DNA from 3 places in the Nocardia sp. NPDC046473 genome. Region 3 is predicted to be linked to each of the others. Evidence: riboswitches for the same ligand, from Rfam matches in the RefSeq annotation. Region 3 holds a riboswitch; each other region holds the start of a gene.
What was found. A riboswitch is a leader RNA that binds a small molecule or an ion and turns the genes downstream of it on or off. The one in region 3 is predicted to bind S-adenosylmethionine.
Positions count from the first base shown of each region.

Region 1: it holds a riboswitch for S-adenosylmethionine, as region 3 does, so the genes downstream of both, ABZ942_RS06935 (aminotransferase class V-fold PLP-dependent enzyme) here and ABZ942_RS26610 (bifunctional o-acetylhomoserine/o-acetylserine sulfhydrylase) in region 3, are expected to answer to the same signal.
Region 2: it holds a riboswitch for S-adenosylmethionine, as region 3 does, so the genes downstream of both, ABZ942_RS22565 (rhodanese-like domain-containing protein) here and ABZ942_RS26610 (bifunctional o-acetylhomoserine/o-acetylserine sulfhydrylase) in region 3, are expected to answer to the same signal.

Region 1 covers NZ_JBEYZJ010000002.1:299,297-308,963, reverse strand. The annotation lists gene ABZ942_RS06965 (glyoxalase superfamily protein) at 1-209, shown strand, start outside; gene ABZ942_RS06960 (DUF2752 domain-containing protein) at 263-724, shown strand; gene ABZ942_RS06955 (hypothetical protein) at 780-968, shown strand; gene ABZ942_RS06950 (M1 family metallopeptidase) at 973-2,307, opposite strand; gene ABZ942_RS06945 (Pls/PosA family non-ribosomal peptide synthetase) at 2,307-6,221, opposite strand; gene ABZ942_RS06940 (LysE family translocator) at 6,561-7,208, opposite strand; SAM riboswitch class IV at 7,355-7,468, shown strand; gene ABZ942_RS06935 (aminotransferase class V-fold PLP-dependent enzyme) at 7,515-8,834, shown strand; gene ABZ942_RS06930 (flavin reductase family protein) at 8,868-9,419, opposite strand; gene ABZ942_RS06925 (YbaK/EbsC family protein) at 9,509-9,667, opposite strand, start outside.
Region 2 covers NZ_JBEYZJ010000006.1:233,249-242,915, forward strand. The annotation lists gene ABZ942_RS22555 (FAD-dependent oxidoreductase) at 1-1,146, opposite strand, end outside; gene ABZ942_RS22560 (hypothetical protein) at 1,496-1,942, shown strand; SAM riboswitch class IV at 2,006-2,122, shown strand; gene ABZ942_RS22565 (rhodanese-like domain-containing protein) at 2,137-2,553, shown strand; gene ABZ942_RS22570 (O-succinylhomoserine sulfhydrylase) at 2,678-3,892, shown strand; gene ABZ942_RS22575 (hypothetical protein) at 3,929-4,600, opposite strand; gene fgd (glucose-6-phosphate dehydrogenase (coenzyme-F420)) at 5,055-6,065, opposite strand; gene ABZ942_RS22585 (HAD-IIA family hydrolase) at 6,445-7,203, shown strand; gene ABZ942_RS22590 (SDR family oxidoreductase) at 7,300-8,079, opposite strand; gene ABZ942_RS22595 (TetR/AcrR family transcriptional regulator) at 8,222-8,866, shown strand; gene ABZ942_RS22600 (MarR family transcriptional regulator) at 8,890-9,333, opposite strand; gene ABZ942_RS22605 (type 1 glutamine amidotransferase family protein) at 9,389-9,667, opposite strand, start outside.
Region 3 covers NZ_JBEYZJ010000007.1:401,506-411,172, reverse strand. The annotation lists gene ABZ942_RS26640 (hypothetical protein) at 1-463, shown strand, start outside; gene ABZ942_RS26635 (helix-turn-helix domain-containing protein) at 504-1,148, opposite strand; gene ABZ942_RS26630 (MFS transporter) at 1,201-2,376, opposite strand; gene ABZ942_RS26625 (NADP-dependent isocitrate dehydrogenase) at 2,961-4,178, opposite strand; gene ABZ942_RS26620 (MFS transporter) at 4,485-5,981, opposite strand; gene ABZ942_RS26615 (TetR family transcriptional regulator) at 6,115-6,834, shown strand; SAM riboswitch class IV at 6,886-6,996, shown strand; gene ABZ942_RS26610 (bifunctional o-acetylhomoserine/o-acetylserine sulfhydrylase) at 7,090-8,427, shown strand; gene ABZ942_RS26605 (homoserine O-acetyltransferase) at 8,466-9,584, shown strand.

The DNA of each region.
Region 1 (9,667 bases), on a different contig from region 3:
AATTCCACCTCAGCGAGCATCACGGTGACGGCACGCCGGGCACCGTGGTGTGGATCGCGGTGGCCGACATCAAGGCCTGGTATACCGAGCTAGCAGGCAAGGAGTACCGCTACGCCAAGCCGGGACCACCCGAGAACGGCCCGGGCGGTCCGGGATTCGAGCTGATCGACCCCTCCGGCAACACCCTGCGCTTCGCCCAGCCCGACTGAGCCCGCGCCATCGGTATGGCGGTGACCGGTGGCGCGCAGTTACCGTTGGTGCTGTGGACAGCACGCACGTGGCACCGGAACCGGCGGCGCAGCAGCAATCAGCACCGACCAAGCCCGGTTTGCGCGGCGTGGGAGTGCCGCTGCTGGTGGCGGGTGTCGGCATCGGAATCGGGGTGCTGCTGCACGTGCGCGACCCGCACGTCGACGGCTCCTACGGTGTGTGCCCGGTCTACGCGCTGACCGGATGGTGGTGTCCCGGCTGCGGCGGCATGCGCGCTGTGCACAACCTGACCGACGGCCACCTGCTGGACGCGGTGCACAGCAACCTGCTTACGATTCCGCTGGTCCTCGCCTTCGTGCTGTGGGTGAGCGACTGGACCCTGCGCGCCTGGCGCGGCCAGCGCATGCGCCTGCCCTCGATCTCCCGCACCACGATGTGGACCTTCTTCGCGCTACTGACGGTCTACACCGTATTGCGCAATACGCCGTGGGGCACCTGGTTCACCCCGGTCTGATCCGCTCCGGCGTGCCCGGGTGATTTCCCCGCCGCGGACCGGGCAAGCTGCACCCATGAGTGATTCGCTGAAGGACCGTGTCCGCTCGAAGCTATTGCGCCAGCTCGCCGAAGACGGCACGCCGGACGCCGAACAGGACGATCCCCGCCGGCTCTCGGTCGAATCCGATCTCGAGGCACTCGACCACGTCGCCGACGACGATCCCCTCATCGAAGAACTCGCCTCGCGCTACCTGGTGTTCTGACGAACTACGCCGCCGAGGGCGGGAGCTGCGGCAGCGGCTTCTCCACCAACCAGCTGTCCCACAGCGGCCGCAGCGGAGTCCGGCTGTAATGCCCGGCCAGATCGGTGAACTCCTCGGTGCTCACCGAGCCGTGCCGGTAGCGAATCGTCCACTCCCGCAACAGATCGTAGAATCCGAGATCGCCCAGTTCCAGCCGCAATGCGTGCAGCGTGAGCGCGCCGCGCTTGTAGACCCGATCGTCGAACATGTGCTGCGGCCCCGGATCGCCGACGGCGATGTCCTGCGGCTGCCTGGACAGATTGTGCCGGGCCGCGCGCGCGAGCTGGTCGGCGGTCGGGCCGCCCGCCTCCTCGGACCAGATCCATTCGGCGTAACAGGCGAAGCCTTCGTGTAGCCAGATGTCGCGCCACTGCCGAATGGTGAGGCTGTTGCCGAACCACTGATGCGCCAACTCGTGCGCGACCAGCCGTTCCGCGCCGCGCCTGCCGTCGCAGTGGTTGGCACCGAAGATGGAAATGCCCTGTGCCTCGATCGGGATCTCCAGATCGTCGTCGGTGACGACCACGGTGTAACCCTCGAACGGATAGGGCCCGAACCGTTCGGTGAAGATCGCCATCATCTGCGGCTGGCGCGCGAAGTCGTGCTCGAAGTTGGCGCGCAGCCGGACCGGGGCGACGGCATGCATGGGCACCGAGTTGGGTGGGGAGACGATGCGGTGCTTCTGATACGGCCCGACCTGGATGGTCGCCAGATAGGTGGCCATCGGTTCGGCCTGCTCATAGACCCAGGTGGTCTGGCTGGCCTTGACCTGCTTGCGCAGCAGGGTGCCGTTGGCCAGCGCGTAGTACGGACTGTCGGTGGTGATCGAAATCCGGTAGCTGGCTTTGGAACTCGGATGGTCGTCACACGGGAACCAGGACGCCGCGCCGTTGGGCTGGCTGGCCACCAGCGCGCCCTCGGTGAGCTCCTCCCAGCCGACCGCACCCCACGGTCCACGCACCGGGCGCGGGATGCCGCCATACTGGACGACCAGCGAGAGCACACCGCCCGCCGGAATCCGCTGCTGCGGCGTGATCACCAACTTGCCGCGCTGATGGGTGTACTTCGCGGCCTTGGCGCCGTTGACGAACACCTTGGACACGGTGAGCGCCTGGGACAGATCGAGCGAGAAGCGCGGTTGCACGGCGGTGGTCACCGCGGTGATCTCCGCGCGGCCGGCCAACCGGTTGCTCGCCACCTTGTAGGTGAGGTCGAGCTCGTACCGCGATACCCGGTAGCCCCGATTTCCGTTCTGCGGCAGGTATTCGTCGATCGGTGCTTCGTAGAACTTCCCCGGCATCAGCGGGCCGCTCCCGGGTCGCCTCCGAACCAAGGCGCGATCGGGTTGCCCCACCAGCGAGTGGACGGGGGCACGGTATCGCCGCGCATCACCAGCGAGGCGGGGCCGATGGTCGCGCCCTCGCCGATGGTCGAGGCGGGCAGCGCGACGCAGTGCGGGCCGAGCGTGGCGCCCGCGCCGAGGGTGACCGTGTCCATGGACATGATGCGGTCGTGGAAGAGATGGGTCTGCACGACGCAGCCGCGTTCCACGGTCGCGCCGTCACCGAGTGTCACCAGGTCCGCCTCCGGTAGCCAGTAGGACTCGCACCATACCCCGCGGCCGATCTTGGCACCGAGTCCGCGAAGCCACAGGTTCAGCACCGGTGTACCCGTCGCGGCGCGCGCGAACCACGGCGCGGCAACGGTTTCCACGAAGGTGTCGGACACCTCGTTGCGCCACACGAACGAACTCCACAGGGGGTGCTCCTCGGCGCGAATCCGGCCGATCAGCAACCATTTCGCGGCCACCGAGCTCGCGCCCGCGAGCGCGCCGGCGGCCAGCAGCACGAAGCCGCTGAGTAGCGCAGTGGGCAGGTGGCCGAGGCTCTGCGCGAGCCAGGCGAGGGTGAACAGCACGCCGAGCCCGATGGCGAAGGTCACCAGCACCGGGATCAGGCGGCAGGTCTCGACGATGCCGCGCGCGATCCGCAGCTTCGGCGGCGGATCGAAAGTGCGTGCGGTGTCCGAGCTTTCCGGCGCGCGACGCAGCCGCACGGGCGGGCTGCCCAGCCAGGAGGAGCCGGCCTTGGACTTGGACGGCGCGGCCGAAAGAACCGCGACCAGACCGTTTTTCGGCACCCGACGACCGGGCGCGGTCATGCCGGAGTTGCCGAGGAACGCCCGCTTGCCGACCTTCGCCTCGCCGATGCGCAGCCAGCCGCCGCCGAGCTCGTAGCTGGCGATCATGGTGTCGTCGGCCAGGAACGCGCCGTCGGCGACCGTGGTGAACTTGGGCAGCAGCAGCACCGTCGACGCCTCGACGCCCTTGCCGATCTTCGCGCCGAGCAGGCGCAGCCAGATCGGCGTGAGCAGGCTCGCGTAGAGCGGAAACAGGAAGGTACGCGCGGAATCCAGCAGGCGCTCGGTGGACCAGACCTGCCACCCGGTCCGGCTGCGCACCGGGTGATAGCCCTCGCGCAACCGGAAGCTGAGCAGCCGCACCAGGATGATGGTGACCGCTGCGTAGACCGCGAGGCTGAGCAGCGTGGCGACCGGCAGGATAGCGAAGGCGCGGCCCAAACCGCCCGCGAGCGTGCGGGTGTCGCGGATGAACCAGGCGATGAAGAGACCACCCGAGCCGAGACCGAGGATGGGCACCGCGGCCAAGGTCATCGAGGTGACGCCGAAGATCGCGACCCAGTGCGCCGCGCGATCGGGCGTGTGCGCGGGCCAGCGGTGCTGTGCCTTACCGATTTTCGCGGCGGGCGAGCCCGCCCACTCCTGCTCGGCCTTGACCTTGCCGGATACCGCCGAGCCGGGCGCGACCTCCGCGTTCTTGCCGATCCTGGTGCCGGGCAACAGGATCGATCGGGCGCCGACCACCGCGCCGGGTCCGATGGTGATCGGGCCGAGGTGCACGACGTCGCCGTCGATCCAATAGCCGGACAGGTCGACCTCGGGTTCCACGCTGCAGCCGTCGCCCAGTTCGAGCATGCCGGTGACCGGCGGGAGGGTGTGCAGGTCGACGCCCTTGCCGATCTTGGCGCCGAGTGCCCGTGCGAACGGCACCATCCACGGTGCGCCGGAGAGGTTTTCCGCACCGCTCGCCTCGGACAGGCGTACCGCGGCCCACAGCCGTAGGTGTACCGCGCCGCCGCGCGGATACCGGCCGGGTGCGACGCCGCGCAGCAGCAGTCGAGCGCCGGCCACGCAGATCGCCATCCGGCCGGGCGGTGAGATGAAGAGCAGGAACGCCACCAGCGTCCACCACCAGGACAGCTGCGGGAGCCACGGCAGCGAGCCGGACCAGGCCGCGACATTGCCGACGATGGCCAGCCAGGTGAGCCACTGCAGGCCGGTGAGCGTCGTGAGTGGAATGGTTGCCAGCACCTGCGCCCACTGGGCGGGCCGCGGCGTCGGGCGCACCACGCGCTCCTCGACGGCGACGGCCGGTGTGCTCTGCTCGAGCAGTTCCACCAGCGCGCCGAGGCGGGGGTGGTCGTAGAGGTCGGCGACGGTGATCTGTGGATAACGCGCACGCAGCGCGGTCACCATCTGCGCCGCGGCCAGCGAGCCGCCGCCCAGGTCGAAGAAGTCGGCATCGAGGTCGGTGACCTCGCCGCCGAGCACCGAATCCCACAGTCCGGCAACCCATTGCGCGGTGCCGGTGAGATCGCTCTCGTCGTCGTCGGTGTTGTTCGGCAGCGGCCAGGGCAGGGCGTTGCGGTCGACCTTGCCCGAGGTGCGGGTGGGTAGCTCGTCGACCACGGCGAGCCGGGGGACCAGTGGCGCCGGAAGCTGTTCGGCGAGTTGGGCTCTGGCCGCCTTGCTGTCGAAATCGGGGCCGGTGCCGGCGAGGTAGCCGACCAGGATCTTGTTGCCCGCCTTGGTCGTTCGGATCGCGGCGGCGGCGCCGGTGACGCCGGGCAGGTGCTGTAGCGCGTTGTCGATCTCGCCGAGTTCGATGCGGCGGCCGCCGAGCTTGATCTGGTCGTCGGCGCGGCCGAGGAAGACCAAGCCCGCGCTGTCGTTGCGAACCAGGTCGCCGCTGCGGTAGGCGCGATCCCAGCCGACCGAGGGCAGCGGCGCGTACTTCTCGGCGTCCTTCGCGGGATCGAGGTAGCGGGCCAGGCCGACGCCGCCGATCACCAGTTCGCCGGATTCGCCCTCGGCCACCGGGTTTCCGGCCGCGTCGATCACCACCAGGTCCCAGCCGTCGAGCGGCAGCCCGATCCGGATGGGCCACGCGCCGTCGAGCAGCGCGGCACAGGCGACCACGGTTGCCTCGGTGGGGCCGTAGGTATTCCAGACCTCGCGATCCGTATCACCATTTCCGGCAAGGCGTTCGGCGAGTTCGGGCGGTACCGCCTCGCCGCCGAAGATCAGCAGCCGGACCGCGTCCAGCGCCTCGGCGGGCCAGGTGGCGGCCAGCGTCGGCACGGTGGAGACGATGCTGATCTCCCGGCGCACCAGCCACGGGCCGAGATCGGCGCCGGTGCGGACCAGGTCGCGCGGGGCGGGCACGAGACAGGCGCCGTTGCGCCAGGCCAGCCACATTTCCTCGCAGGAGGCGTCGAAGGCGACCGAGAGTCCGGCGAGCACCCGGTCGCCGGGGCCGATCGGGGCGTCCGGCAGGAAGAGCCTGGCCTCGGCGTCCACGAACGCGGCGGCGTTGCGATGGGTCACCGCAACACCTTTCGGCGTTCCGGTGGAGCCGGAGGTGAAGATGATCCAGGCGTCGTCGGCGGGGGTCGGCAGGGTGCTGGTGCTCGCGTCGGCCGGATGGTCGGTCGCGGCCCGGATACCCGCCGGTGTCGTCTCGATGCCTGCCGCCGTGACGATCGCGGTGACCTGCGCCTCGCCGAAGACCAGCTGGGCCCGTTCGTCCGGGTCGTCGGCGTCGACCGGCACATAGGCGGCGCCCGCGTACAGGACGGCGAGGATGGTCAGGTAGAGCTCCCTGGAGCCCGACGGCATCCGCACGCCGACCCGGTCGCCCGGCCGCACGCCCGCGGTGGCGAGCCGGGCCATGGTCTTCTCGATCTCGACGACGAGCTCGAGGTAGCTGAGCACCACCTTGCCGTCATCGATGGCGGGGGCGTCGGGATGGGTCAGCGCGGTCGCGGTCAGGATGTCGACGAGGGTCCGGGCCGGTGGCGTGTGCGCGGTCCGAAGTAGTGGGTCCACCGTCACATCAACCTGTGGTTGGAGCATGACGCCCTGCCCACCTCCCATTCGACCTGCCTCGCACTTCCCTGGTGTTGTTTGTGTCATAGCTGGGTTACCAGTGGGCAAACGCCACGGTGACCAGTTGTCCACGGTACTCGGGGTTGTCGACGTTTGTTGTTCACCGGCGCGGTTCCCGGTCGCGGGACTGTGGGCGGGGTTGTTGCAGGTCGTGGCGATTTTTGTCGGGCGCGCCGAAGCAACGCCTGGTGGGCGGGTTACCCGGTGGGTTCGCTGGACGGTCGCTGCGTCGAGCTGCTCATCCCGGTGTGATTCCCCACATGGGCTTGGTGATCTTGCAGCTCAGGGCGTTTCGAGCAGGGGCGATCAGGCCGCGGAGGCGGCGGTGCCGAGGCCGAGGGTGGCCAGGATCGCGGCGCTCACCTGTTCGAGTCGATCCCGGAGCTTCGGGCGGCGCAGCAGCGTGACCGCGCGAGAGGCGGCCAGGGCCAGGAGCACCATCGCTACCGCGGCAATGCTCGATTCGACGGCGCCGAGGGCGAGGGTGTTGGCAAAAGTGACCTCGGTCAGGAACTGGGGCAGCACGGCGAGATAGAACAGGCCGACTTTCGGGTTGAACATGCACGAGACGACGCCCGCGGTGAACGCCGAGCGAACCGATGCGCGGGTGCCGCTGCTCGCGTGCGCCAGACCCTCGGCGTCGGTGGCTTCCCGGCCTGTCCTGCGCTGCCGCCACTGGTCGAGCAGCGCGCGAATACCCAAGTACACCAAGTAGATTCCGCCGATCAGCTTCAGCGCGCGATACGCGGTCGCCGACTGCTCCAGCAGCGTGGCGACACCGGCCGCGACCACCACCGCCCACAGGATCCCGCCCAGCGCCGACCCGATCGCGGCCGCGACGCCCGGTCGGGCGTCTACCAGCGAGAACCGCAGCACGAGAAACGAATCCGGGCCCGGCGTCAGCGCCAGCAGCACGCACAGACCGACGAAGCTGAACAGCAGCGAAAGCGACACCTCATGATGTGACCGCAAAGTCGCCGGAGAAGCAATGGATTTCCACCGGTCCCGCCGGAGGTGACCAGCGCGCGAGATTTCCGGGCGAACACGCGGCGCCGCCGACCAGTTGACAGCGCCGGGGGATGTCTGCCAATCTCGGATCAGGTCATGAGTACCAGCGTTCAGCCCCGGCTTGCTGGTCGGCAACCCTCCTCCGCGGTGGGGTGCTCCGGGTGACGACCGGGCTGACACCCGACCGGGTGCGGCAAGCGCGGACTCGACGAATCACCTGATTGCGGGTCCCAGAGCCGACGGGATTTCGTGATGACTGCTGTTGTGACCCAGAACTGTGCGCCCCTCGCCCGGGTTTCCGGTGACGACCTCCAGGTGCCGCTCGTCCAAGGCGGGACAACCACCTACGCCAACTTCGACTACGCGGCGAGCGCGCCCGCCTTGGCCCAGGTCACCGACCGGATCCAGCAGCTGCTGCCGTTCTACGCGAGCGTGCACCGCGGCGCGGGCTACGCCTCCCGGATCTCCACCGAGTGCTACGAAGCCGCCCGTGGTTCGGTGACCCGCTTCCTCGACGCGACCGACGACCAGGCGGTGGTGTTCACTCGCAACACCACCGACTCGCTGAACCTGCTCGCGTCCTGTGTCCCGGGCGACACCGTGGTGCTCGACATCGAACATCACGCCAACTTCCTGCCGTGGACCAAGCACGGCCGCCGCGTCGTGCAGGCCGCGGCCACGGTCGAGGAGACCATCGGGCGCCTGGTCGCCGAGCTGTGTAGCAAGCCCGCCGCGCTGCTCGCGGTCACCGGCGCCTCCAACGTCACCGGCGAGGTGCTGCCGCTGGAGCGACTGGCCACCATCGCCCACCAGTGCGGCGCCCGCATCCTCGTCGACGCCGCCCAGCTCGCGCCGCACCGGCGAATCAGCCTGCGCGACACCGGTATCGACTACCTCGCATGCTCCGGCCACAAGCTGTACGCGCCGTTCGGCGCCGGCGTGCTGGTCGGCCGCCGCGACTGGCTCGACAACGCCGAGCCGTACCTGGCCGGCGGCGGCGCGGTCCGCGAGGTCACCACCACCGGCGCCGAATGGGCGCCCGCCCCGCAGCGGCACGAGGGCGGTTCACCCAACGTGCTCGGCGCCGCCGCCCTCGCCGCCGCCTGTGACGCGCTCTGTGAGATCGACGCCGACACGCTCGCCACGCACGAACACCAGCTCGCCGACCGACTGCGCGCCGGACTCGCGGCCATCCCCGGCGTCAACCTGCTGCGCATCTGGACCGACGCCCCCGACACCGTCGGTATCGTCGCCTTCACCCTGGACGGTTTCGTTCCCGGCCACGTCGCCGCCTACCTGTCCGCCGAACACGGCATCGGCGTCCGCGACGGCCGCTTCTGCGCCCACCCGCTGCTGGCCCGCCTCGATCTCGACGGCGCCCTGCGCGCCAGCATCGGCCTCGGCACCACCCTCGCCGACGTAGAGCGCCTGATCCAAGCCATTGCCACGCTCGTCGAGGGCGGACCGGCCTGGAACTACGCCACCACCCAGGGGCTCTGGAACCCCACCCCCGAAACCCGTCCCTTCACGTCCGAATCTCCCACCGGCGCAGCCCCCTGCCTCGTCGACTAGCCCGGCAACATCGCCCGGGCCCGGCGACCGCGTTCAGTCGCCGAGTCTGGTGGGGCGGTGGTAGCGGCCGTTGTAGTAGAGGAGGGGAGCGGCGGCGGGAGTTTCGTCGGTGTTGTCGTGGACTCGGGTTACCAGGCCGACGACGAGGGTGTGATCGCCCAACGGGATCAGTTGGTGGATGGTGGCGCGCAGCCAGATGGGGGTGCCGTGCAGGACGGGTTCACCGGTGTCCAGGGTGGTCCACAGCGAGCGGTCGGTGAAGCGGTCCGCGGCGGTGCGGGCGAAGCGCTGGGCCAGGTCGTGCTGGTGTTCGCCGAGGAAATGGATGACGACGGATTCGGCGTCCAGCAGGGCGGTGAGACTCGACGAGGTGTGCGCGATGTTGAAGGACACGAGCGGCGGCGTCAGCGACAGGGATGCGAACGAGGTCGCGGTGAAGCCGATCGGGCCGTTCGGTGAGTTCAGCGTGACAACGGTGACGCCCGCCGGATAGTGGCGCATCGAGGCGCGGAACTGTTCGGCGGTGATCCCGCTCAGATCATCAGGGATCTGGATATCCGTGGCGGGCCGTTCTGCTTCGGTCACCCGTCCAAAACTACGCGGGGTTCCTACGGCTCGCCTATAACGCCCGCGGTGACTTGTGGTCCGATTCGCTGCCAGCAGTTCTGCTGAATTCAGTCGACGTCTATCGGCAGGCCCGCGGTGATTCGCACCAGTTCGTGAAATGAGGTGCGGAACACCGTGTTCGGGTGGCCGCCTGCGGCCCACACCTCGCGATGGTTGGCGAGGGCGGTGTCTACCCAGGTGGGGAGGTTGGTGGGGTGGCCTACCGG
Region 2 (9,667 bases), on a different contig from region 3:
GCCCTTGGTGTGGCCGATCAGGCCGACCGGGCCGCGCTTGATCCAGCCGGTGACGTAGGTGGCAGGCACGTAGCGGTCGGCGCCGTCGGCGTTCTCGTCGCCGATCACCCGGCCCGCCTCGTTGGGCACGGTGCCTGCTTGATCGTCGAACGGCAGGTTGGTCAGGTTCTGCGACAGGTAGCCGACGGCGCGGTAGACCGCCTGCACATCCCATTCCTTGAAGGTGCCGGTGCCCTTGACGTTGCCGGTGCCGTCGAGCTGGGTGCGCTCGGTGCGCAGGCCGACGACCTTGCCGTCCTCGCCGAGGATCTCCGCGGGCGACTCGAAGAAGTGCAGGAACAGCTTGTGCGGGCGGTTGCCGACGTCGCGAATCGCCCACTGCTCGAGCGTGTTCGCGATCATGTCGACCTGCTTGGAGTGGCGGCGCGCGGCCTCGGAGCCCTCGTCGTAGTCGATGTCCTCGGGATCGACGATGACCTCGATGGTCGGCGAATGGTCCAGCTCGCGCAGTTCCAGCGGGGTGAACTTGGCCTGCGCCGGGCCGCGGCGACCGAACACGTGCACCTCGAGCGCCTTGTTGGCCTTGAGGCCCGCGTAGACGTTCGGCGGGATCTCGGTCGGCAGCAGCTCGTCACCGGTCTTGGCCAGCACGCGGGCCACGTCGAGCGCGACGTTGCCGACGCCGAGCACGGCGACCTTCTCCGCGTCCAGCGGCCAGGTGCGCGGCACGTCCGGGTGGCCGTCGTACCAGGACACGAAGTCGGCCGCGCCGTAGGAGCCGTCCAGGCCGATGCCGGGGATGCCGAGTGCGCGGTCGGCGTTGGCGCCGGTGGAGAAGATGACCGCGTCATAGAAGGTGCGCAGGTCGTCGAGGGTGATGTCGGTGCCGTAGTCGATATTGCCGAGCAGGCGCACCTGCGGCTTGTCGAGGACCTTGTGCAGGGCGGTGATGATGCCCTTGATGCGCGGATGGTCCGGCGCGACGCCGTAGCGGATCAGCCCGAACGGCGCGGGCATGCGCTCGAACAGATCGATGCTGACCTCGGCATCGGACTTCATCAGCGCGTCGGCGGCATAAATCCCGGCCGGTCCCGCGCCCACGATGGCGATGCGGAGCGGGCGGTTAGCTGCACTCTGTTCGGTCATCTTTTACGCGCACCCTTTTGGTCGAGAACTAATTAACGGCGTCTTCCTTAGCCTAGGCTAAGTTACGCGCTGGCTGGTTGCACCTGGCGGCGCGGACGCTGGAGTTGTCGGCTCGTGGCCACTCCAGCCGCGGCTATGACAGCAGGCCGCAGTCTCGCGATTCTATCGGTGGTTGGCGGGGCGGGCCTCGGCGGTGCGTGAACTGAATGGATGCCATCGACGTCTGCTATCCGGGCTACCCGATCTCGCGACGTCGATTCCCCGCGCGGCGCAACGGCCTTCGTCATCGACGGCCACCCGGGGCGGGGGCGCGCATCGGATATCCCTGCCGACCAGGGATCATCGTCGTATGAGCGATCAGGAGTCACCCGCGCAGGACGAAGTCATCACGGTCGATCAGACCGACAAGCGTTCCGTGGCACCGTTCGTCGCCGCGGCCGTCCTCGCGGTCATCGTGCTCGGTGCGATCATCATCGGCGGTGTCGTGTCGCCCGCTGAGAAAAATGTCACAGAATCGGACCGGATCACCGCCGCGGTGCGCAACTTCGTCGAGGGGTCGAACACCACCGATCTGGTGCCCCCACCAGGCACGGGCTGCCAGGGCTTCGACCCGAAACGCTCCCCACTCGCCGGGCGCTCCGGCGGCGGAAAGACCGTGGAAATCACCAAACTCGACGATCCGAAGATGGACGGCGATCGGGCGAAGGCGACGGTCACCACCAAGGTCGACGGCACCGAGGCGACCGCGACCTGGAATCTGACCAGATCCGGCGACAAATGGTTGGTCTGTAATTGAGCATTCTCATACCGTGAGCAGCCATTTGACAGGGCGACCCTAGTCCAGGCAATCTCAGCAGAAGGTCATGAGAACCAGTGCTAAGCCCCGGCAATACTGGTCGGCAACCCTCCTCCGCGGTGGGGTGCTCCGGGTGACGACCTGGCCGCGCGTCAAACCCGAGCGCGGCAAGTGCGGATTCTAGGAGGGTCCAGATGAGTTATGCCGGTGACATCACCCCGCAGCAGGCTTGGGATCTGTTGCGAGACAACCCCGAAGCCGTCTTGGTCGACGTGCGTACCGAGGCCGAGTGGAAGTTCGTCGGCGTGCCCGACACCAGTTCGATCGAGCGCCCGACGGTACTGATCGAGTGGGTCGACTCGACCGGCACGCGCAACGGCGAGTTCACCGAGCAGCTGGTCACGGCGCTCGACGGGCACAACCCGGAGGCACCGGTGATCTTCCTGTGCCGCTCGGGGCAGCGCTCCATCGGCGCGGCGATCGCCGCGACCCAGGCCGGGTTCGGCACCTCGTACAACGTGCTCGAGGGCTTCGAAGGCCCGGTCGACGCGGACGGACATCGCGGCGGCGCCGGCTGGCGTGCCCTCGGCTTGCCTTGGCGGCAGTCATGAGTACGTGCTGTAGGTCCACATTCGAACGGCCGGAATGTGCGCGCCCCGAGCTGTGGTCGCGCACATTCGAAGGGCCGGAGTTTGCGTGCCCCGAAGGGCGGTCACGCAGCTACGGGAGGCAGTCGTGATTACCGGTGGTGCGTTCGACAAGCCGCTGCCGGAGGGCGTCGGTCCCGCGACGCTGGGGGTGCGAGGAGGGTTGCGGCGCTCCGGTTTCGAGGAAACCTCCGAGGCGCTGTACCTGACCTCCGGCTTCGTCTACGAGAGTGCGGAGGCCGCCGAGGCCGCGTTCACCGGCGACGTGGAGCATTTCGTCTACTCCCGTTACGGCAACCCGACGGTGGCCATGTTCGAGGAGCGGATGCGGCTGCTCGACGGCGCCGAGGCGTGTTTCGCCACCGCGAGCGGAATGTCCGCGGTATTCACCGCGTTGGGCGCGCTGCTCGGTGCCGGTGATCGACTTGTGGCCGCGCGCAGCCTGTTCGGGTCCTGCTTCGTGGTGTGCAACGAGATCCTGCCGCGCTGGGGCATCGAGACCGTCTTCGTCGACGGCGAGGATCTGGATCAGTGGGAGCAGGCGCTGTCGGTGCCCACCCAGGCGGTGTTCTTCGAGACTCCGGCCAACCCCATGCAGACCCTCGTCGACGTGCGCCGGGTCACCGAACTCGCGCACGCCGCGGGCGCGAAGGTGGTGCTGGACAACGTCTTTGCCACCCCGCTGCTGCAGCGCGGTTTCGAACTCGGTGCCGACGTGGTCGTCTATTCGGGCACCAAGCACATCGACGGCCAGGGCCGCGTGCTCGGCGGCGCGATCCTGGGCGCGAAGGACTACATCGACGGCCCGGTGAAAACCCTGATGCGCCATACCGGTCCGGCGCTGAGCCCGTTCAACGCGTGGACGCTGCTCAAGGGTTTGGAGACAATGCCACTGCGCGTTCGGCATTCGACCGAATCCGCCCTGCGCATCGCCCGCTTCCTGGAGACCAACAAGTCGGTCAGCTGGGTGAAATACCCCTTCCTGGAATCACATCCGCAGCACGACCTGGCCACCAGCCAGATGAGCGCCGGCGGCACCGTCGTCACCTTCGAACTGAACGCTCCGGCGCACGAGGCCAAGAAGCGCGCCTTCGAAGTCCTCAACCGCCTGCGCATCATCGACATCTCCAACAACCTCGGCGACGCCAAGTCCCTGATCACCCACCCCGCCACCACAACCCACCGCGCGATGGGCCCCGAAGGCCGAGCCACCATCGGCCTATCCGACGGCGTCGTCCGCATCTCCATCGGCCTAGAGGACGTAGAAGACCTCCTCGCCGACCTCGACCACGCCCTGAGCTAGGGAGTCTGCACAGACCCTCCGTACCCCGCACAGCAGTTAGAGCCGTTGTGAGGAGTACGGAGGGTCTGTGCGCACATGCCAGCCGCCGCTTTGGTCGGTTCTGCGGCCGATTTCGGCTGCGCGGGTTAGGTGCGCGAGCCAATTGTGGGGGGAGTTCAGGTCGCGCCAGGTCCAGCGGACGACTAGCCAGCCGAGTGCGCGGAGTGCGTCCTCGCGGGCTTTCTCTGCGATCACGACGTCCTCGGGTGGTCGATCGCCGACAAGGGAGCCGCGGTATTTCACCAGGCCATCGAATTCGCCGATGACACCGAACTCCGGGAACAGGAAATCGACTCGTGCGACGATCTTGCCTGTCGCCGTGGTGATCCGAGCTTGCAGGGTGGGGTCAGGGAAGTGCGCGGCGCGCAACGCTACTCGGCTGCGCGATTCGCCGACACTCTCGGACCTGCCGTCGAGGAAGGCCACCACCCGCCGCGCCGCTGGATTCCCCGGCCGTCCCTCGGCACGTGCGAGCTCAGCGAGCAGCTCGTCGCGGGTTGTTTTGCCGGAGTGCAACGCATGATCACCGACGACGACGGCCTGCTCGAACGGAACGGACCTGGCGAGGTCGATGACGGTTCGCGCCACACTGGTGACGCGGAGGGGCCCGACCTGCACAATCTCATCGGGATCGATCCGCATCGAGTGCAACGCCACTTGCCGAGTCACCCTGCCACCGCTGCGGCGAGCACGTATGAGCTGAACGCGCGCCAACGAGATTGCCCAGCAAGATAATTCGTGCACAATCGCCGCCGAGACATGACTGACCACCGCCTCGGCACTCGATGCCTCGGCCACCGCATGCACCAACATCAGATGCCGATGTTCAGCAGACATGGCCTGCCCCGAACCGGCGGCGACATAGGACCCGCGCCGAACCCGCTGCCACGCAATCCCACGCAACTCTCGATCAGTAAAGCCACCCGCAAGCGCATCCCGCCGCGCAATGGGAACAGGAACATCCATGCCAACCATCCTCGGCACCGAGCCCACCCACCACCACCGCCAACCCCCGAATTGTGGATAAGTCCCGCCTGTGGAGAGGGTCGTTGGGGGTGTCACAGAGAATCGACACCCCTCACAGCAGCTGTAACTGCTGTGAGGGGTGTGCAGGGTCTGTGAGTCAGGCGAGTGCGCGCAGGCGGGGGGCGAGGTCGCGCTGGAAGAGGTCGAGGAAGCGGCGTTGGTCGTGGCCGGGGGCGTGGAAGACCAGGTGGTTGAGGCCGGCGTCGAGGTAGGGCTTGATTAGGTCGACGGTTTGGTCGGGGTCGCTGGCTACGATCCAGCGCTTGGCGATCTGTTCGATCGGGAGGGCGTCGGCGGCGGCTTCCATTTCGATCGGGTCGGTGATGCTGTGCTTCTGTTCGGGGGTGAGGCTCAGGGGGGCCCAGAAGCGGGTGTTCTCCAGTGCCAGTTCGGGATCGGTGTCGTAGGAGATCTTGATTTCGATCATTCGGTCGATGTCGTCGATGGTGCGGCCTGCCTTGGCGGCGCCCTCGGTGACGGCGGGCATCAGCTTCTCGGTGTAGAGGTCCATGCCCTTGCCGGAGGTGCAGATGAAGCCGTCACCCGCGCGGCCCGCGTAGCGCGCGACCAGCGGTCCGCCCGCGGCGATGTAGACCGGGATGCCGCCCTTGGGCACGTCGTAGATGGACGCGCCGACGGTGTTGTAGTACTCGCCCGCGAAGTCGACGCGGTCGCCGGTCCACAGCGCGCGCATCAGGTCGACGGACTCGCGCAGCCGCGCGAAACGCTCCTTGAACTCCGGCCATTCGCCTTTGTATCCGGTGGCGATCTCGTTGAGCGCCTCGCCGGAGCCGACACCGAGCATGATCCGGTCGGGGTACAGGCAACCCATGGTGGCGAAGGCCTGTGCGATCACGGCCGGGTTGTATCGGAAGGTGGGCGTGAGCACCGAGGTGCCGAGCTGGATCCGCTTCGTGCGCTCGCCGACCGCGGCCATCCAGGCCAGCGAGAACGGCGCGTGCCCGCCCTTGTGCCGCCACGGCTGGAAATGGTCGCTCACCGTGGCGCTGTCGAGGCCGTGTTCCTCGGCCAGCACCGCGATCTCCACCAGTTCGCGCGGCCCGAACTGTTCCGCCGACGCCTTGTATCCGAGCTTGAGCTCACCCATGTGCGCCACTCCTGTCGCTTCGCTGCACACCTGTGCGGGCATTCCCGCACACCGTTTGTCGGCCGCAGACACGCTGCGGTCATGCTTCGCTTCAACCGACGCGGGATCGCGAACGTTCCCACCCCTCGGTGATCATTTGAGCACTGTCCGGTGCTTTTCGCACATACGTCATACGGCCGTCTTCGACCATAGTCAGCGCCACCCGAAGGTGTGCGAAGGGTCGCATCGCGTCGTACTTCCCCTCATCAACGTGTCCGGTAGGCGTACCGCCGCATTCGCTCCGGCCATGCGCGGTCTGCGGACGGACTCCGTCCGACTGTGTCTCTAGTGGGACAATTGTCTGGTGACTGATGAACCGATCCTGTCCTATCTGACCGACATGGACGGTGTGCTGGTGCACGAGGACCAACTGGTCCCCGGCGCCGACGAGTTCCTCGCCGAACTGCGCGCCAACGAGACCCCGTTCCTGGTGCTGACCAACAACTCCATCCGCACCCCGCGCGACCTGCAGGCCAGACTCCGGCACACCGGACTCGACATTCCGGAGGAGGCGATCTGGACCTCCGCGCTGGCCACCGCCACCTTCCTGGACGAGCAGCGGCCCAACGGAACCGCCTATGTGGTCGGCGAATCCGGCCTCACCACGGCATTGCACGAGATCGGCTACGTGCTCACCGACAGCAACCCCGATTACGTGGTGCTCGGCGAGACCCGCAACTACTCCTTCGAGGCGATCACCACCGCGATCCGCCTGATCGAGAAGGGCGCGAGCTTCATCGCGACCAACCCCGACCCGACCGGCCCGTCCCGGGACGGCTCACTGCCCGCGACCGGCTCGGTTGCCGCGCTGATCACCCGCGCGACCGGTCGCGATCCGTACTACATCGGCAAGCCCAACCCGCTGATGATGCGCTCGGCGCTGCGCCGGATCGGCGCGCACTCGCAGTCCACAGTGATGATCGGCGATCGAATGGACACCGACGTCATCTCCGGTTTGGAAGCGGGCATGCGCACCATCTTGGTCACCACGGGCATCTCGACTCGCGCGTCGGTCGAGGCGTATCCCTACCGTCCGACGATGGTGCTCGACTCTGTCGCCGATCTGGTCGGGCGAACCAAGGAGCCGTTCGCGAGCTGAACGGCTCCGCACGGTAGGCGAGTACGTCGCCGGCACGCGTCTTCAGTGTCCGACCGAGCGTGATGACCTCGTTCGATCCGGTCGTGTCCGGAGTGCTTACGCGGCCTCGGCCTGAAGGGCGGGGCCGAGGAGTAGTCCACCGTCGATGACGTATTCCGAGCCTGTGATGAACGAGGCGTCCGATGACGTGAGGAACAGGAGAAGTCGGGTGACGTCGGTCGGTTCGCCGAGCCGGGGGATGGCGAACGGCTCGGGGGAGTAGAAGTCGGCGATTGGCGCGGTGGCGCCGGCTGCTGGTTCGAGGATGAAGGGGGTTGCGATCACGCCGGGGTGGATGGTGTTCACCCGGATGTGGTCGCGGCCGAGCTCGAGTGCCGCCGTTCGGGTGAGGCCTCGGATGGCCCACTTGCTGGCGACGTACGGCGCGTAGTGCGCCGTGCCGCCCAGGCCCATGGTCGAGGCGATGTTGACGATGGCTCCCCCTGCCGCACGGCGCAGAGCGGGGGCTGCGGCCTTGATGCCGAGGAAGGTTCCGGTGAGGTTGACGTCGAGGATGCGCGACCACGTGGCCTGGTCGGTGTTTTCGATTGTCGCAGGCGGGTTCTGCACGCCCGCGTTGTTGACGAGCACGTTCAGGGCGCCGAAGGTGTTCTCGGCGGCCAGCACAGCGGCGGTCCACGAGCTCTCGTCGGTGACGTCGAGGCGGGTGAAGCGAGCGCGGGGCCCGAGCTCGTCGGCGAGAGCGGCACCGCGTTCCGCGTCGATGCCGCCGATCACCACGTTCGCTCCTTCCGCGTGAAAGGCGCGCACGTGGCTCGAGCCCTGGCCGCCGGTGCCACCGGTCACGAGCACGGTTCGGTTGTCGAAGCTGGGCATCAGATGTTCCTTCGGTATGTGGTAGCTGACCGGGATCATCAGTGATGACCGGCGGCCGATGGTGAGCCGAGCGACTCACCACTGCCCGACACTAGGTCGGCGGCAGTGGTGAGTCAAGCCACTCACCTCGTATGCTCGGTCCATGAGTAAGGTCGTGACGACGTATCACCAGCGCGTCGCCCGGGAGAAGCGCGCGCTGATCGTGACGGCCGCGACCGCACTGTTTCTCGAGTTGGGCTACGACCGGACGTCACTGGCGCGGATCGCAGAGTGCTCGGGCGTTTCGCGGGCCACCTTGTTCAAGCAGTTTCCGAGCAAAGCTGCCCTGTTCGACGCCATCGTGACCGAGTCCTGGTCGACCGCTGACGAGGAAGAGCCGCCGCCGGCAGGCAACGTCGTCGACGGGCTCGGCGTCATCGGTCGCCGTTACGCCGAGCTGCTGGGCCGTGCCCAGATGGCCGACCTGTTCAGGATCGTCATCGCCGAGCTGCCGCGGTTCCCTGAGCTGGCCCATGCGCAGTTCTCACAGGGGAAGATGCCCTACTTCGAGTCCGTGCGTAGCTACCTCCTGGCCGAGCACGAAGCAGGAACAGTGCGGGTCGAGGACGTGGACCTCGCAGCCACCCAGTTCCTGGGCATGATCTCCAACTACGTCTTCTGGCCGACACTCCTGGTGCCGGGCTGGGAGGTGAGCGCCGATCGCGTCGCTCAGGTAGTCGACGAGGCCGTCCGCACCATGGCCGCCCGGTATGCCGCGACTGGACCAGGGGCGTCCACCGCCGAGTGAGTTCGTCGACAGCGACAGAGCTTTCACTCCGTGATGGCGTCCAGTGCCGTTGATAGTTCGGTCAGTGCGTCGACGGCCGCGGCGAACCGCTCGTGGCCGAGCTCGTCGAGCAGGCGCTTGGCGACGACCGCCTGCTGCGGATTGATCCGCCGCACCGCCGCCAGCCCCGCGTCGGTGACCGCCACGAGTTTCGCGCGCCGGTGCGCCGGGTTCGGCCGATACTCGGCAAGGCCCTTGTCCACCAACAGGTCTGCGATGCGTTGCACGCTCTGCCTGGTGATGCCCATGGCCCTGGCGATGCCCGCCACCGGCAGCGGTTCGGGCAGCGCCGCGCCGAGCACCTGCCACCAGGCCGCGGTGAGCCCGGCCGGCGTGGCCAGTTCCTCGGCGATCGCGAGAAACTGGCCGTTCAATCGGAATGACGTGATCGCGGCCGCGGCGAGCAGTTCCTGCTCGTTCGTCGTCACCTGCACCTCCTGGCCATCCGGTCGCTCGAGGGGATCGCCGTGCGATTCTTCCGCATCAGACGTGCGCGCCCGACCGCTGCGCTTCGTACTCGGCGAGCACCGCCCAGCCCGCCGGATCGGAGTGTCCGTACAGGCGGTACCAGCCGTCGAGCACGTGCCGCTCATACACGCCGAGCCGTCCCAGTGCTTCGCGCGCGAATTCGAACGGTGAGGTACCACCCGCCGTGATCAGATCACCGTCGGTCACCGCGGCTTCCTCCACGTAGTTGTCGGCACCCGCATATCCGCTGTAGAGCAAGAACTCCCGCACATTGCTCGTGTGCCGGCGCGTATC
Region 3 (9,667 bases):
GGATATCGCGGTCAACAAGTATCTGCTGAAGATCTCACCGAAGCAGCCGGAGTTCCGCCGCGGCATGCTCTACGACTTCAACCCCGTCGGGCTGGTCGGGTTCGGGCTCTCGGCGGTGCTGTCGATCCTGACGTTCTTCGGGGTCTTCGGTGACCTGCTGAAGCCGTACTCTCCCATCGTCGCGCTGGTGGTCGCGTTCGTCGCCACCCCACTCACCGCGATCGCCACCAAGGGCAAGTACTACCTGCGGCGCAGCGACGACGGCATCGACCTGCCGATGGTCGACGAGCACGGCAACCCCTCCGGCGAGACGCTGACCTGCCATGTCACCGGACTGGAATTCGAACGCCCCGACATGATCGCCTCGGCCGTCCCCGGTCCCGAAGGCGAGATCCAGTACATCAGCTCGCTCGCCCTCTCCACCGACAAGAACGGCCGGCACCTGCTCCCCCAGCAGCCCTGAACCTGAGCGGGACATGACGCCGTCATGTCCCGCTCGTCGGTCAGTCGGCCTTGCGCACGTCCGCGAGTGCGGCGTCGGCGATGTTGTGCAGATGGGCGGTGGCGCGACGCCAACGGCGTTGTGCGCGTTCGTTGTCCGGGTCGACGAAATTGGAGACCAAGATGCCGCGCAGGGCGTCCATCGCGGTGTAGATGAAGTCGCGGGCCTCTTTGCGGCGGATCTCGTCGGGGACGAAGCGGGCGACCGCCATCAGGACGGCGTTGTTGACGAACGGCTCGACCTTTTCCATCGCGGCGGCCAGCACCGGATCGGTGCGGCCGGCCACCCACAGTTCGACGGTCGCAATGAACAGCGGGCCCTGGTGCAGTTCCCACAGGAAGTCCAATGCCGCGGCGACGGGATCGTCGCCGCGCTCGACCTTGGCCATCTCCCGCATCGCGGTCTCGGCACGCAGTTGCGCCAGGTGGCTGATCGCGGCGACCACCAGGTCGGTCTTGGAACCGAAGTGGTGTACCTGGGCGCCGCGGGTGACCCCGGCGCGTTCGGCGACCCGCGGCGTGGTGGTGCCCGCATAGCCGTACTCGACCAGACAGTCGACGGTCGCGTCGAGCAACCGGGTGCGCATCTCGGTGCTGCGTTGCTCCTGGGTGCGGCGCTGCGGTTTCGCGACTTCGATCCTGGCCATCCGGCGATTCTACACTTACATACAGCTCTGTATGTTCAGATGAAGCGCGGCGTCAGGCCACCAGCGCCGCCGCCGCGACCAGGCGAGCGTCGCGGCGGGCCGCGTAGCTGGTGATCGCGAACAGCAGCACGCCGACCACGGCGAGCCCGGCCCCGACCATGGCGGGCGCGGTGTAGCCGAGCCCGGCCGCGATCACGGCACCGCCGAGCCACGCACCCGCGGCGTTGGCGATGTTCAGTGCGGCGTGGTTCAGCGCGGCGGCCAGCGTCTGCGCCTCGTGCGCCACGTCCATGAGCCGGGTCTGCAGTCCGGGCGCCAGCGACGCGCCGGTCGCGCCGACCAGGAACGCGCCGATCGCGGCGGTGTACGGATTGTGCGCCGCCGCAACGAATACGGCGAGAATGACGGCCATGCCGATCATCGAGGCGTAGATCGCCCGATCAACCCCCTTATCGGCGAGCACGCCGCCGACGATGTTGCCGACCACCATGCCGACGCCGAACAGCATCAGCACGATCGGCACCAGGCCGGCGGACATACCGGCGACGCCGGTGAGAGTGGTGGTGATGTAGGTGTAGACGGCGAACATGCCGCCGAAGCCGATCGCGCCGACCAGCAGGGTCAGCAGCACCTGCGGACGACGCAGTGCGCCGAGTTCGGTCACCGGGTTGGTCATCGTGATGCCGGTGAGCTCCGGCACGTACGTGATCAGGGCGGCTACCGTCGCCAGCCCGATCACCGCGACCACCACGTAGGCGTCGCGCCAGCCGAGATGCTGGCCGAGCCAGGTGGCTGCGGGAACGCCGACAACATTGGCGGCGCTCAACCCGAGCATAACCGCGGCAACCGCTTTTGCGCGCTGACCCACCGGGGCCAGCGTGGCGGCGGCGAGCGAGGCGACGCCGAAGTACGCGCCGTGCGGAAGGCCGGAGACGAACCGGGCGAGCACCAGGGTGTGGAAGGTCGGCGCGAGCACGGTCGCCACATTGCCCAGCGTGAACGCCGCCATCAACGCGATGAGCAACTTCTTGCGGGAAACCCGCGCGCACAGCGAGGCGATCAGCGGCGCGCCGATCACCACGCCGAGCGCGTACGCCGACACCGCGTGTCCCGCGGTCGGCTCGGACACACCCATGGCGCGCGCGATATCCGGCAGCAAACCCATGGTGACGAATTCTGTTGTGCCGATACCGAACCCGCCCAGCGCCAGCGCGAGCATGGCAGGCAAATGCCAAGTCGTCCGCGCAGGCTCGGGGCGTGCGGGGGCCTGGGCGGCGAGGGGTGTGGTCACGCATCCATGAAACGCCTCAGCAGGCGGTCGAGTAAACGTGAGTTCAGACACGCTTACAACCAAGAAAACGTGCAGGTCAGAATGTAAAAACGCGCAATAGGGACACGTCTTGTCCCACCACCTGGCAAATTCCATTAGGAAACAACCGTGTATCCGACGCGCCCCGGACCGCCGGACCACTCGATGTGGTCAGCGTCATCCCCGGCCTCAGATTCGCTTCCTGCGTCGAGCCATTCGACCGAGGCGGCGACTCGGCAGTCCTACCCCTGCTCAGAAACAGTTCGGGCACCCGTACCACGATGTGGTGCGGGTGCCCGTTGTTCACAGCAGCCTGCCCGAGCGACAACTGATCTCGCTGGAACATGGGTAACTCACCGGGTACGACCGGAGCCCAGCTCTGTCGTTGCCGGCAGCCCGCCGCGAAAAATCTTGCGGCACCGACGACCGGCAAAAGTCGCGGAGAGGCGGGGGAACTCATCGCCCGGCGCCGGATTCGCTTCCAGCGCCGGGTTATTCCCTGGTCAGCGGAGTGCGCGGGCCAGGTTGGCGTCGAGTGCGCCGAGGAATTCCTCGGTGCTCAGGTAACCCTGATCGCCACCGACCAGCGACGCGAGGTCCTTGGTCATCTGACCGCCTTCGACGGTCTTGATGACGACATCCTCGAGGGTCTGCGCGAAGCCGATCACCTCGGGGGTGTTGTCGAGCTTGCCGCGGTGCTCGAGCCCGCGCGTCCAGGCGAAGATCGACGCGATCGGGTTGGTGGAGGTCGGCTTGCCCTGCTGGTGCTGACGGTAGTGCCGGGTGACGGTGCCGTGCGCGGCCTCCGCCTCACAGGTCTTGCCGTCCGGGGTCAGCAGCACCGACGTCATCAGGCCGAGCGAGCCGAAGCCCTGCGCCACGGTGTCGGACTGCACGTCACCGTCGTAATTCTTACAGGCCCAGACGTAACCGCCCTCCCATTTCATGGAGGAGGCGACCATGTCGTCGATCAGGCGGTGCTCGTAGGTCAGGCCCGCCGCGTCGAACTGGGTCTTGAACTCGGCATCGAACACCTCCTGGAAGGTGTCCTTGAACATGCCGTCGTACGCCTTGAGGATGGTGTTCTTCGTGGAGAGATACACCGGGTAGTTCTGCTGCAGGCCGTAGTTGAACGAGGCCCGCGCGAAATCGATGATCGAAGCCTTGAAGTTGTACATGCCCATGACGACGCCGCCGTCTTCCGGCATCTTCACGACCTCGTGCTGGATCGGCTCGCTGCCGTCCTCCGGCGTGAAGGTGATGGTGACCGAACCGGCCTGATACACCTTGAAGTCGGTGGCGCGGTACTGGTCGCCGAACGCGTGACGGCCGATGATGATCGGCTTGGTCCAGCCGGGCACCAGGCGCGGCACGTTGGAGATGATGATCGGCGCACGGAAAATGGTGCCGCCGAGGATGTTGCGGATGGTGCCGTTGGGCGACCGCCACATCTTCTTCAGGCCGAATTCCTCGACGCGCGCCTCGTCCGGCGTGATGGTGGCGCACTTGACGCCGACGCCGTGGCGCTTGATCGCCTCTGCCGCGTCGACGGTGACCTGGTCGTCCGTCTTATCCCGGTACTCGATGCCCAGGTCGTAGTACTCGAGATTCACATCGAGATACGGGTGGATCAGCTTGTCCTTGATGAACTGCCAGATGATCCGGGTCATCTCGTCGCCGTCGAGTTCGACGACGGTACCTTCAACCTTGATTTTGGACATGGATCTTCGTGTCCTCCTAGGATGGTGCCCTCATTGCACGGCCAGGTGAACACGCTTGTGAGCGGACCCCAGCTGTTCCAACAGACAACGTATATGCCCCGCGTTGTCCGCGAGACGTGTGGTGCAAACAAGACAAGCGTACTGCTGCCGATGATCGTGGTGTGCGGGCAGCCCCCCGAGTGAGAAACCCCACGAACTTACTGACTGGTAGGTCATTCCGCAATTCCCAGGTCGCCCCACCCAACGACCACGGTCCGCGCAGCGCCGAGCTGGCGCTACGCGGACCGAAGGGTATTACTGCGAAATTCAGACGCCGACGTGGACCGGGCGCGCCCCGTCCTCGGCACCCTCGATGAGGTTCGCCGGACGGTCCCGGATCATCAGCGCGATCACCGGGACGGCGGCCAGGAAGAATCCGGCGCCGACGTAGAACGCCACGTCGTAACTGTGGATCGAGGCGCGGGCGATCAGGTTGTCGATCGTGGCGTGACTCTCCGCGTAGGACTTGGCCGTCTGCACCGAGATGGTCGTCAGCAGCGCCGTGCCGACCGCGCCGCCGACCTGCTGCGCCGCGTTGAGCAGCGCACTGGCCACGCCGGAATCCGCCTCCTCGACCTGATGCAGCGCGACAGTCTGCATGCCGACGAACAGCGGGCCCATGCCGAGCGCGATCAGCACCTGCGCGGGCAGCACGCTCGACGCGTAGCTGTCGCCGAAGCCGAGCTGGGCCAGCCACAGCAGGCCGAGCACACCGAGCACCGCACCGGCCACCATCAGCGGACGCGGGCCGAGCTTCGGCAGCAGCGCACTGGTGACACCCGCGGAGATCGCGATACCGGCCGGGAACGGCAGGAACGCGAAACCGGCCTTCAGCGACGAGTAACCCAGGGTGATCTGGAAGTAGTAGCTGAGGAACAGGAACATCGCGAACATGGCGATCGGTACCAGCAGCGCGGCGAGGAACGCGCCACCGCGGTTGATCTCACCCGGAATATGCAGCGGCAGTAGCGGATTGGCCGAGCGCCGTTCGATGACGACGAAGGCGATCAACAGCGCGGCCCCGGCGATGAGCAGCCCGAGGGTGCTGCCGGACAGCCAGCCGTCCTCGGCGGCACGGCTGAAGCCGTAGACGATCGAGATCAGGCCGAGCGTCACGGTGACCGCGCCGGGCACGTCGTAGCCGCCGGTCCGCGGCGTCGGTACGTCCTTGACCACCCACGCCAGCGCGCCGACCAGGGCGAGCAATGCGATCGGGGTGTTCACCAGCAGGCACCAGCGCCACGAGGCGTATTCGGTGAGCGCGCCGCCGGCGATCAGGCCGAGCGCGGCGCCACCGGCCGAGATGCCCGCGAATACGCCGAATGCGGTGGCCCGTTCGCGCGCCTCGGTGAAGGTCACCGACAGCAGCGACAACGCCGCGGGCGCGAGCAACGCCGCGAACGCGCCCTGCAACGCGCGCCCGGCGAACATCTCCGCGCCGTTCTGCGCGAGACCGGCAAGTGCCGACGCGGCGGCGAAGCCGACCAGGCCGATGATGAACATCCGGCGTCGGCCCAGGTAGTCGGCGAGCCGACCGCCGAGCAGCAGCAGGCCGCCGAAGATCAGCGTGTAAGCGGTCAGCATCCACTGCTTGTTGCCGTCGCTGATGCCGAGATCAGCCTGGGCGAAGGGCAGCGAGATGGTCACGATGGTGGCGTCCAGAACCACCATGAGCTGGGCCAATGCGATCACGCCGAGGGCGAACCAGCGCGCCGAGCTGCCTTGTTTTACCGGAACTTCTACCGCTGTCGCAGTCTCGGTCACCGTCGTCTCCTCATCGTAGGAAGTGCTTGGCTATCCTGTCATCAGACGACATTTGGCGTCAAGAGAAAAATGTCGTGATACGACATTTGACGGTTACGGACACGAAAACGCCGGGTTGCGATAAGGTGGGCACATGCTCGAGTCACCGACGCCGACGGGCGCGAAGGCCGCAGCGGAAACCTCTGCGAGCGCCGCAACGACCGCACATCCGGGCCTGCGCGAACGCAAGAAGCAGCAGACCAGGTTGCGGATCATCGAGGTCGGGCTGAACCTGTGCGACACACAGGGTTTCGACGCGACGACGGTCGAGCAGATCGCCAATGCCGCGGACGTCTCGCCGCGCACGATCAACCGGTACTTCGACAGCAAAGAGGACATCGTCCTCGGGCCGGTGCAGGACTTCGGCCAGGCCGTGGCGGAGACGCTGCGCGAGCTTCCGGTCACCGACAACGAACTGGAATCGCTGCGCACGGCATTCCTGCGGGTGATCGATCAAGCCGTCAACGAACCGGGCGGCGGACCGGTCTCGTTCCGGCAATTCCAGCAGATGCAGCGGATCGTGCGCAGCAGTCCGGCGGTCAGCGCGCGCAGCATCGAACACGCCGACAACAAGAACATCGCCATCGCCGCGGTGGTCGCCGAGCGACTCGCCACCACGCCGTGTGCGCTCCCGGTGCGGTTGATCCTCGGCTCCTGGCAGCTCATCGGCCACCTCGCCATGGAGTGCGGTGAGAGCATGTTCGACTACGACGATCTGCACGACGCCGCCACGGCAGGCCGGAACTCGTTCTGCGCGGCCTTCGATGAGTTCGTCCGGGTCTGCGGCGGCGCGCGGACCAGCACTTCCGACTGAGTTCGCGGATAGGTTTCGGCCGTCGCGCGACGGCCGGTTATGATGCCCTGAGGTCATGAGTGCCAGCGCGAAGCCCCGGCTTGCTGGACGGCAACCCTCCAGCAGCGGTGGGGTGCTCCGGGTGATGACCGGGCTCTCGAAGGTCGAGAGCAAGCGCGCTTTCAGGAGGTTCCCGAAATGTGTTGTTGTCCTTCGCCCAAATCTCGATAACCCCCGTAGTTCTGGCGAACAACCTTTTCCTTTGGAGCAAAGCTCATGAGTGATTCCACCGTGCCCGCGGCCGATATCGATCCCACCGCGCAGTGGTCCTTCGAGACCAAGCAGGTGCACGCGGGACAGGCACCGGACAGCACCACCGGTGCCCGGGCCCTGCCCATTTACCAGACCACCTCGTACGCCTTCCGCGACACCGATCACGCCGCCGCGCTGTTCGGCCTCGCCGAGCCGGGCAACATCTACACCCGGATCACGAACCCCACCCAGGACGTCGTCGAGCAGCGCGTCGCCGCGCTCGAAGGCGGTGTCGCCGCACTGCTGCTGGCCTCCGGCCAGGCCGCGGAGACCTTTGCGATCCTGAACCTGGCGTCCTCGGGCGACCACATCGTGTCCAGCCCGCACCTCTACGGCGGCACCTACAACCTCTTCCACTACTCGCTGCCCAAGCTCGGCATCGAGGTGTCCTTCGTCGACGATCCCGACGACCTGGACCAGTGGCGGGCCGCGATCCGGCCGAACACCAAGGCCTTCTACGGCGAGACCATCGCCAACCCGAGCAGCGCCATCTTCGACATTCCCGGCATCGCCGCCATCGCGCACGGGGCCGGGCTGCCGCTGATCGTGGACAACACGGTGGCGACGCCGTATCTGATCCAGCCGCTGGCGCACGGTGCCGACATCGTCGTGCACTCGGCGACCAAGTATCTCGGCGGACACGGCTCGGCGGTGGCCGGCGTGATCGTCGACGGCGGCAATTTCGACTGGACGGTGACCGACGCGCAGGGACAGCCGCGCTTCCCCGGCTTCACCACCCCGGACCCCAGCTACCACGGCGCGGTGTTCGCCGATCTCGGCGCGCCCGCCTTCGCGCTCAAGGCCCGCGTGCAACTGCTGCGCGACCTCGGCTCGGCCATCTCGCCGTTCAACGCGTTCCTGATCAGCCAGGGCATCGAGACGCTGAGCCTGCGGGTCGAGCGGCATGTCGCCAACGCCAAGGCGGTGGCCGAATTCCTGAGCACCCACCCGGACGTCACCAAGGTGATCTACGCGGGGCTGCCGACCTCGCCCTGGTACGAGCGCGCGCAGCAGCTGGCGCCGAAGGGCCCCGGCGCGATCGTCGCCTTCGAGCTGCGCGGCGGTGTCGATGCGGGCAAGAAGTTCGTGGACGGATTAGCCCTGCACAGCCATGTGGCTAACATCGGTGATGTGCGCTCTCTCGTGATTCACCCCGCGTCGACCACGCATTCGCAGCTGACGCCCGACGAGCAACTGCTCGCAGGCGTCACACCGGGCCTGGTCCGTCTGGCGGTGGGGATCGAGGGCATCGAGGACATCCTGAGCGACCTGCGTGCCGGTTTCACGGCGGCGGCGACGTGACGTTGAGTACCGAACCGGGTTTCGCCCGTCCGTCCGGGGTGGCCCTGCCACCCCCGGACGGGCGGCTCGGCATCATCGCTATCGGGGACGTCGAGCTGGAGAGCGGCGCGGTCATTCCGCAGGTGCACCTCGCGGTGCAGCGGTGGGGCGAGCTCTCCGCCACGCTGGACAACGTGGTGCTGGTGGAGCACGCGCTGACCGGCGACTCGCACGTGGTCGGGCATCCGGACGACATCCATCAGCTGCCCGGCTGGTGGGACGGGATGGTCGGGCCGGGCTGTCCGCTCGACACCGACGAGTGGTGCGTGATCGCGACGAACGTGCTCGGCGGCTGCCAGGGCAGCACCGGGCCATCGACCCTCGCGCCGGACGGAAAGCCTTGGGGCGCAAGGTTTCCGGAGATCTCCATCCGCGACCAGGTGGCCGCCGAGGCGGCGCTGATCGACCTGCTCGGCATCGAGCGGCTGGCCGCCGTGGTCGGCGGCTCGATGGGCGGTATGCGGGTGCTCGAGTGGATGGTCGGCGCGCCGGATCGAGTCGGCTCCGCGCTGGTGCTGGCCGTCGGTGCCCGTGCCACCGCCGACCAGATCGGTACGCAGACCACCCAGATCGCGGCGATCAAGGCCGATCCGGACTGGCAGGGCGGCGACTATCACGACACCGACCGCGCGCCGATGACCGGCATGGGCATCGCCCGGCGCATCGCGCACCTGACCTACCGCACCGAGGACGAGCTGGACCACCGGTTCGAGAACGGCGCGCAGGGCGCCGAGGATCCGTGGCGCGGCGGCCGGTACGCGGTGCAGAGCTACCTGGACCATCAGGCCGACAAGCTTTGCGGGCGTTTCGATCCCGGCACCTACGTGCTGCTGACCGAGGCGATGAACCGGCACGATATCGGCCGCGGCCGCGGCGGCGTGCGCGCGGCGCTGGCCGCGACGCCGGTGCCGTGCGTGGTCGGCGGCGTCGACTCCGACCGGCTGTATCCGCTGCGCACGCAGCAGGAACTGGCCGAGGGGTTGCCGGGCTGCGACGGTCTGGAGGTCGTGCACTCGCGCGACGGACACGACGGATTCCTCACCGAGGCAGCTGCGGTGTCGAAGCTGCTGACCGAAACGATGCGGTTGGCTCAGCAGAGCCGTCAGCCTGCCAACTGAATCCACCTCGAGCGCACGAGTTCTCGCCGCGCTGAGGTTTGCGTACCGCGCACCGATTGGCGCGCCGCGCTTGAATCAGCTGG